One region of the Mesorhizobium loti R88b genome, then DNA from elsewhere that is predicted to be linked to it. Evidence: predicted binding sites of a transcription regulator. Region 1 holds the regulator's gene; each other region holds the start of a gene.

Evidence for each region. Region 1 encodes PhoB, which activates phosphate uptake and scavenging genes when phosphate is short. Its sites were predicted from a motif close to TGTCATNNANCTGTCAT; they were not measured.
Region 2: a site for PhoB is predicted at 918-934, ahead of EB235_RS04655 (PhoX family protein). Genes of this name have one in related genera too.
Region 3: a site for PhoB is predicted at 1,153-1,169, ahead of EB235_RS16405 (acid phosphatase). Genes of this name have one in related genera too.
Region 4: a site for PhoB is predicted at 1,265-1,281, ahead of EB235_RS34285 (ceramide glucosyltransferase). Genes of this name have one in related genera too.

The regions. Positions count from the first base shown of each region.
Region 1 covers NZ_CP033367.1:1,683,754-1,685,955, forward strand. Annotated here, with positions in the region: gene pstB (phosphate ABC transporter ATP-binding protein PstB) at 1-210, shown strand, start outside; gene phoU (phosphate signaling complex protein PhoU) at 236-943, shown strand; gene phoB (phosphate regulon transcriptional regulator PhoB) at 959-1,648, shown strand; gene EB235_RS08270 (hypothetical protein) at 1,926-2,202, opposite strand, start outside.
Region 2 covers NZ_CP033367.1:977,303-979,504, forward strand. Annotated here, with positions in the region: gene EB235_RS04650 (hypothetical protein) at 180-692, opposite strand; gene EB235_RS04655 (PhoX family protein) at 996-2,202, shown strand, end outside.
Region 3 covers NZ_CP033367.1:3,363,399-3,365,600, forward strand. Annotated here, with positions in the region: gene EB235_RS16400 (cytochrome-c peroxidase) at 1-957, opposite strand, end outside; gene EB235_RS16405 (acid phosphatase) at 1,219-2,202, shown strand, end outside.
Region 4 covers NZ_CP033367.1:7,143,990-7,146,191, reverse strand. Annotated here, with positions in the region: gene EB235_RS34295 (Hsp33 family molecular chaperone) at 1-529, shown strand, start outside; gene apaG (Co2+/Mg2+ efflux protein ApaG) at 712-1,104, opposite strand; gene EB235_RS34285 (ceramide glucosyltransferase) at 1,382-2,202, shown strand, end outside.

The DNA.
Region 1 (2,202 bases):
ACCGCCAAGATCGAAGAGCTGATCGACGAGTTGCAAGCCGACTACACGATCGTCATCGTCACCCACAACATGCAGCAGGCGGCGCGCGTCTCGAAGCAGACAGCGTTCATGTATCTGGGCGAACTGGTCGAGTTCGACAAGACCGAGAAGATCTTCACTTCGCCCCGCGAGAAGCGCACGCAGGACTACATCACCGGCCGCTTCGGCTGATCGCACGCATACGAGGACCAGGATCATGGCCGAACACACGGTTGCAGCCTTCGACGAGGAGCTCGGACAAATCAGCAGGCTGATCAGCGATATGGGCGATCTCGCCGGCTCGATGGTCGGCGGCGCCACCAAGGCGCTGCTGAACTCCGACAATGCTCTTGCCCAGCGAGTCGTCTCCGACGACGCCATCATGGATGCCCGCCAACGCGAACTCGACGACCGCGCCATCACGCTGATCGCCAAGCGCCAGCCGATGGCCGACGATCTGCGCCATGTCGTCGGCTCGATCCGCATGGCCGGCGACCTCGAACGCATCGGCGACCTTGCCAAGAACATCGCCAAGCGCGTCGGCACCGTCGGTCTCAGCGCCACGCCGCGCGACCTGTCGCACTCCATCGATGCCATGGCGCAGCTGGTGCTGATCCAGGTGCATGGCGTGGTCGAGGAGTATGCGGCGGGTGACGGCGCGGCACTCGCCAAGCTGAGGAATGACGACGAGCGCATCGACGTCAAATACACCTCGGTGTTCCGCGAGCTGTTGACATACATGATGGAAGATCCGCGCAACATCACGGCGTGCACTCATCTGTTGTTCTGCGCCAAGAATCTCGAGCGCATCGGCGACCACGTGACCAACATCGCCGAAAATGCGTATTATGTGCTGACCGGCACGCAGCTGCCCGCCAATCGCCCGAAGCAGGACGAGACCGCAATGTCGGCGCCGGCGGCATAACAGGGTGACAAGCCGATGATCGCGCCACGCATCATGGTGGTGGAGGATGAGGAGCCGCTAGGCGTGCTCCTCCGCTACAATCTGGAATCTGAAGGTTACCAGGTCGAGGTGGTGACGCGCGGCGACGAAGCCGAAATCCGGCTGCAGGAAAACGTCCCCGACCTTCTGGTGCTCGATTGGATGGTGCCGGCGGTGTCCGGCATCGAACTCTGTCGTCGGCTAAGAATGCGGCCCGAGACCGAGCGGCTGCCGATCATCATGCTGACGGCGCGGGGCGAGGAAAGCGACCGCGTGCGCGGCCTTTCGACCGGTGCCGACGATTATCTGGTCAAGCCGTTCTCGACGCCGGAATTCATGGCCCGCATCAAGGCGCTGCTGCGCCGCGCCAAGCCGGAAGTGCTGTCCAGCGTACTCAAGGTCGGCGACATCGTGCTCGATCGTGAATCACACCGGGTCTATCGCAAGAAAAGCGAGATCCGGCTCGGGCCGACCGAATTCCGCCTGCTCGAATTCATGATGCGCCATCCCGGCCGCGTGTTCTCGCGCAGCCAGCTGCTCGACAATGTCTGGGGCGAGACGATCTACATCGACGAGCGCACGGTCGACGTGCATGTCGGCCGCCTGCGCAAGGCGGTCAACAATGGCCGTATGCCGGATGTGATCCGCACCATCCGTGGGGCGGGTTACGCGATCCGGGAAGATTAGGTCTTTCGGCGCGGAAGGTCCTACGGAGGTTCTCCGGGCAGGAAGGCGATGCTTCTCGCCAATCTCGTCGCCGCCGTGGGCTACTACGGCCGGCCGTCATACAGCCCGACACCAAGTCGCCTCACGGCTTCGAACTCACAGCGCTGTCGAACGCCTGCACCGAAGTCGTGCAATACATCATGCAGTTCTTGATGCTGGCCGATGAGCATCTGATCGCTCTCGAGAGAGCGGTGAGGCTGGAGTCAAAACAGATTGCTTGCACGATCAGTTCGTCGACTTATTGCTTATCGCTGTTATCGATTTGTTTCAAAAGTCCTATCACTCCGGCACACCCGCCTAATTCTGACAGCGCAAGCTCTTTCACGTGGGTGTCAGCATGTTCAAGGTCATGAGTCTTGGCTTGCTCCAGGCCCAAGCCTTCCATCGCATCGGCCACACCCATCGAGGCGACTTTAGCTTCGTCGCTCTTCGCCTTTTCAACACTTGCGGCGTGTGACAGGCACTCAGACTTTTCATAAACGTCGGCGAGCCACGGCCACAGAGGTGTGTGCTCG
Region 2 (2,202 bases), 710 kb from region 1:
TTCGGCCAAGGAATCCTTGATCTCGAAGCGTACCTCTTCCTGGGGACCGCCGTGATGCTGGACCTCAACCTTGTCATCGTCCTGCTGGCATTCGTGATATCGAGGTGACGCGGAAAGTCACCCCCGCCGGGGTGCGGCGGAGGTGACGTGTGATGCGGGCCGTTGCCTGTTGGCTCGCCTCACAAAGACTGCAGGCGGCTGAAATCTGCCGGCGTCGCCGGCCTTTCGACGATTGTGCGGCCGAGCGAATCCTTCATTTCGAAACGGCCGTTCTCGATCTCCTCCTTGGTGCCGTCGACATGTTCGACCTCGATCTTGTTGCCCTCTGCTTCGACCTTGTCGCCGGTCGCCGCATTGACGTGATGGCCGTTGTCGTCAGGGCCGTCGTCGTCGTGCTGGCCCGTGCCGGGTCCGGAATTGTTGGTGCCGCCGTGATCGTCACCGGCACCGTCGTCGTTGCCGCCGCCATCACCGCCGCCGCCACCGTTTCCGCTGCTGCCGCCACTTCCGCCCCCATCGCCACCGCCGCCCCCATCGCCACCGCCGCCATGTCCCCCATCCTTGGCATAAGCACTTGCGGCGACCACGCCGACCGCCGAGCCATGAAGCGCCAGTTGATAAGGGGCGATGGTCAACGCCAAGGCTGATGCCGCTCTCAATACCAGCCAACGGGTCGTGATCGATTTGCGCATCTCGGTTCCTTTCAATCATGCCGGCGGATCTCGAACCGGCGTTGCAGGTGCCGAGACCATCGCTGATTGAGAGACGTGATGTAACCGGCCCACGACCGATGCCGCGCCAGCCAAGACTTATGAAGGGACCGACCTCGGACCAAAGGCCCGGCGGCACACCGTCGCCAGAAAAACCTTTGCCGACGAGGCGGGTGCGGGTGCCGAATGAGCTTGCACGATTCTTAATGTCACGAAAATGTGATCAGCAGGCATTAGGGCTCGAAAGGTCACATCCAGCCACGCCAACAAGCCAGAGGACAGATCATGACCGACCACCGCTCCCCTGACAGCCGATTCCGCACCAGCCAGCTCGAGGAGAATGACGGCCCGGCCGTCAACCCAACGGACAACCGCACCATGGGCGAGATCATAGCCGCCAGGTTCTCGCGCCGGGACTTCCTCAGGGGGTCGCTGGCCGTCTCGGCCATTGCGGCCACGGTCAGCCCGCTCGCGCTTGTCGCCGCCGACGATGCCCGCGCCGCGGAAGGCTCGGCCTTCAAATTCGACGAGCTCCAGGCCGGCATCGACGACAAGCACCATGTCGCGCCGGGTTATGATGCCGACGTGCTGTTGCGCTGGGGCGATCCGCTGTTTGCCGATTCGCCGGAGTTCGATCCGACCAAGCAGTCGGCGCAGGCACAGGCCAGGCAGTTCGGCTACAACAACGACTATGTCGGCTACATCGCGATCGACGGCTCGGCCGAGCACGGCCTGCTGGTGGTTAACCACGAATACACCAACCCGCATTTGATGTTCCCGGGCATCGTCACGATCGTCGAGAAGGACGGCAAGAAGAAGCCCGAACTCGCGCTGCTGTCGAAGGAGCAGGTCGACGTCGAAATGGCGGCCCATGGCGGCACCATCGTCGAGATCCGCAAAGTGTCCGGCAAATGGCAAGTGGTGCGCGACGGCAAGCTCAACCGCCGCATCACCTCGACCACCGAAATGGCGATGTCGGGCCCGGTCGCCGGCCACGACCGCGTCAAGACCAATGCCGACCCATCCGGTACCAAGGTGTTCGGCACCATGAACAACTGCGCCGGCGGCGTCACGCCGTGGGGCACCTATGTCATGGCCGAGGAGAACATCCACGGCTACTTCGCCGGCGAACTGCCGGAAGGCCACAAGGAAGCCGCCAACTACAAGCGTCTCGGCATTCCGGAAGGCGCCTATGAATGGGGTGCGCATCACGACCGCTTCAACCTGGCCAGGGAGCCGAACGAACCCAACCGGTTCGGCTGGATCGTCGAAGTCGACGTCAACGATCCGACCTCGACCCCTCGCAAGCGCACCGCCATGGGCCGCTTCAAGCATGAGGGCGCCGAATCGATCGTCGCCAGGGATGGCCGCGTCGTCTTCTATCTCGGCGACGACGAGCGCTTCGACTATGTCTACAAATTCGTCACCACAGGCCGCTTCAACGCCAACGACCATGCCGCCAACAAGGACCTGCTCGACGACGGCACGCTGC
Region 3 (2,202 bases), 1.7 Mb from region 1:
ATTGTGGAAGAAGCTCTTGCGCAGCGCGACATTGCGCAGCGTCGGCGTCTTGAACAGGCCGCAATATTCGGACCGGCCACGAAAATCGGTGCGCAGCGGGCCGCACAGGCCGAGATCGATATAGGCGGGATCGGCATTGGCCGGGATGGAAGCGTTGCGCGGCACGGCGATGGCGATCAGGCCGAAATCGGTGAATTGCGGCGGCTCGCCGTCATTGGCCGGTTCACTCAGATGACAGCTGGCGCAATTGCCCTTGGTCTCGTCCTCGAACAGCGCACGGCCGCGCATTTCCTGCGTCGTGAGCTCAGCCTTGCCGGCGAGGAAGGCGTCGTAGCGGCTGGAATAAGGATAGAAGTCGGCGGCACTCTGCTCGAAGGTGCCGAGTGCCTCGGCTGCTGCGTCGAAGGCATCGCGGGGATGGTCGAAGACGTCGCCGCCGAAGGTTGCCTTGAACTCACCGGCATAGGCTGACTTGCGCAAGGCTGATGTGACGGCGGCCTCATCCTTGTTGGCCATCTCGAAGGGCGAGAGTAGCGGGATCTTCGCCTGGTCCCTGCCGTGGTCGGCGCGGCCGTCCCAGGTCAGGCCGCCGGTCGGGCCATTGTCGACGCTCTCGTCACCCTCGTCGTCGGAATCGTAGAAATGCTCGGTGAAGGCGGGTGCGGCCTGGAGATAGCGCAGCGAGGGAACGGCGCGCACGCCCGGCTGATCGACGTTCGGCCCGCCCATTTCGACCGGCGCCGAGGCCGGGCCGAAGGCATGATGCGGATCATGGCAGGATGAACAGGCCTGCCTGCCCGAGGCCGACAGCGCCGGGTCGAAGAACATTTTTTTGCCAAGCGCGGTGAGTGCCTGGGCGCGGGCGAAGGCGTCGGCGCGCGATAGCGGGCCGGGGTGGACGGTGCCGGTTCCGGCGCTGACTGTCGTGGCAGAGGAGATCGCGGCGATGGCCAGCATCGATGCCGCGATGGCGCGTTTTTTCCATTGTGCTGCTGGCATGTCGGCTGGTCCGTTTCTGTTCCGCCAATGTGGGACTGGGTTTGCTACGAATTGATGACCGTGCGTCTCGACTGCTCGTTCGGATAGGTCGTGATCCGTCGCGCCCCCTCTGTCCCGCCGACATTTCCTGCTATCCACACGCATCCGCCGAGATGTCACAAAGCTGACAAGCACCAGTCCTAGCGTCCAAAAGTTCCTCCAGCCACGAGGCGTCTTCCCATGACCAGGTCCTTTCTCTCGCTCTGCCTTGCCTCCACGGCCTTGGCATCGTTCGCCAACGCGGCCCATGCCGCCCCTCCCGGCTACGACAAGATCGACACCGTCGTCGTCCTCTATGCCGAGAACCGCAGCTTCGATAATCTCTATGGCGGCTTTCCCGGCGCCAATGGGCTGGCCAATGTCTCGGCCGACCAGGCGCGCCAGCTCGACCGTGACGGCAAGCCCCTCACCGAACTGCCGCCGGCCTGGGGCGGGCTGACCGCCAAGGGGGTGACGCCACCGGTGACCGAGGCGCAGTCGGCGCATCTCGCCAATGCCAGCTTCGCCATCGACGATGCCAGCGGCTTCAACGAGAAGACATCGGTCGTCACGCGCGACCTCTGGCATCGCTTCTACCAGGAGCAGATGCAGATCGATGCGGGCAAGAACGACAAGTTCGTCGCCTGGGCCGATTCCGGCGGTCTCGTCATGGGCCACTATGATGGCTCCGGCCTGCCGATGTGGGCGGTGGCGAAGAAATACGTCTTGGCCGACAATTTCTTCCAGGGCGCCTTCGGCGGCTCCTTCCTCAACCATTTCCAGCTCGCCTGCGCCTGCGCGCCGGTCTATCCGCACGCCGACACCAGCCCGGTGAAGGGGCAGATCGCCGTCGTCGAGGCCGATGGCAAGACGCTGAAGGTGGCCGACAATTCGCCGGCCTCGGCCCTTGGCGGCGCGCCGAAATTCGTCAATGACGGCGCCATCACGCCCGATTTCTACGCCGTCAACACCATGCAGCCGCCCTATCAGCCGAGCAACAACAAGCCGGCCGAGGGCGGCGACAAGGCGCTGGCCGATCCGTCCGTGGCAAGCACGCTGCCGCCGCAGCATGACATCACCATCGGCGACCTCTTGTCCCTGAAGGGGATCGACTGGGCCTGGTACGCCGGCGCCTGGCAGGCCACGCTCGACGGCAAGAACGCGACGCCGGTGCCGAACTTCCAG
Region 4 (2,202 bases), 1.7 Mb from region 1:
GCTGGAGGACGCTGCACGCACCTATTTCCGCCAGTCGGAACAGATCCCGACGGATATCAGGCTTTCGGTCGCCAAGCTTTTGACGCCCGGCCCTGGCGGCGCGCGTGAACAGTGGCGTGCCGGTGGCATCCTGGCGCAGTTCCTGCCGCAGTCGCCCGAGCGCATGCGCGTGCCGGACCTGCCGGGTGGCGATGGCGATCCGCGCGAGGAGATCCATGACCCGGCCGACAATTCCTGGCAGGAGCTGCTGGCGCTGCTCGGCACCATCGAGCCGACCGAGCTGATCGATCCAACGATCGGCGCCGAACGGCTGCTCTATCGCCTGTTCCACGAGCATGGCGTGCGCGTCTTCGGCGGCGTGCCCGTTGCCGATCAGTGCTCATGCTCCAGGGCTAAGATCCGCGGTATCCTCGAGGGGTTCTCCGCACAGGAGATCAAGGACTCGACCGAGGATGGCGGCATCCATGTCGCCTGCGAATTCTGCTCGACGCAATACGACTTCGACCCAGCGGAGTTTGCAGCGCAGTAAAGGAGCTTCCTTCTCCCCGTCACTATACGGGGAGAAGGTGCCGGCAGGCGGATGAGGGGCAGCGCGAACTTTGGCAGGTAGCCGCGCGCAGACCTCGTCATGGACATATCTCCGGAAGGTTGACGCCGCCCCTCATTGCCCTGCCGGGCATTTCTCCCCGTATAGTGACGGGGAGAAAGGGGCTAATTCACCGTCCGCCTTGTCCCCGGCAGGTCCAGCGAAAACGCCGGGATGGCAATGTCGAATGTCTCGCCGCGCTTGTTGCGCATCGTATAGCGCCCGACCATGATCCCTGACGGCGTCGAGAGTGGGCAGCCCGATGTATACTGATAGCTGTCGCCGGGATTGAGTTCGGGCTGGTCGCCGACGACGCCCGGCCCGCGCACTTCCTCGACCCGGCCGGTGCCATCGGTGATGTGCCAATAGCGCGACAGAAGCTGCACGAATTCGTCCGACTGATTGTCGATCGTTATCTGATAGCCCCAGACATAGCGGTTCTCGGAAGGGTCCGAGCGATCCTCAAGATAGAACGGCCTGACCTGAACTTCGATCTTGCGCGTGACGGCGCGATACATAAGCGGCTCCAAAACATTCCCGAACATGATCCCGAAAAGTGGGAACCGGTTTTCGGAAAAGATCATGATCAAACAAACAGAACCTTCGGCGCTCCCGGCAAGCAGGTCAACGTGCGCGTCTTGTCGCGGCTGTCCTCGAAGGGCAGGTGCCGGCAAAGAATGTCATTTAAGTGACACACGATAATGGTGGTGTGCACGAACCGGGCGACTCGGCGCTCTTTCGACTGTTGAAAACGCCTGTCATGCGGGCCGTCTTTTCTGGAGTGACCAGATCTCGATGGAACTCACTGTCATAGCCGCCTCGCTTTCGACTGCTCTGATTGTCGTAAACGCTGCCAGCATCATGCTCGCGGCTTCACAGCTGAAACGGCGCGTCACGATCGCGCCGCCGGCGAGCAAATCGCAACTGGTATCCATCATCGTACCGTCGCGCGGCGTCGAACCGTTCACGCAGGAGACGCTGGAGCGCGCCTTCTCGCTCGACTGGCCGCGCTACGAACTCATCTTCTGCGTCGCCCATGCCGACGATCCGGTGGTCAGGCTGATCAGACAAGCCATCGCCCGTTTCCCGAAGGTCCCGGCCCGGCTGTTGATCGGTGACGACCGCGTCAGCGCCAATCCCAAGCTCAACAATTGCGTCAAGGGCTGGGAAGCCGCGCGGCACAACTGGGTCATTCTTGCCGATTCCAACGTGCTTATGCCAAGAGACTATGTCCAGCATCTGATGGCGGCGTGGCGGCCGGATACCGGCCTTGTCTGCTCGACACCGATCGGCTCACGGCCGGATGGTTTCTGGGCCGAAGTCGAATGCGCCTTCCTCAACACGCTGCAGGCGCGCTGGCAGTATGCCGGCGAGGCGCTCGGCCTGGGCTTTGCCCAGGGCAAGAGCATGCTGTGGAACAAGCCGATGCTTGATGCCAATGGCGGCATCCGTGCGCTGGCCGCCGAAATCGCCGAGGACGCCGCCGCGACCAAGCTGGTCAACAGCCTTGGCCTGCGCGTCAATCTCGTCGCCGCGCCCTTCGAACAGCCGCTCGGCCGGCGCAGGCTTGGTGAAATCTGGTCGCGCCAGGCTCGTTGGGCACGGCTGCGCCGCGT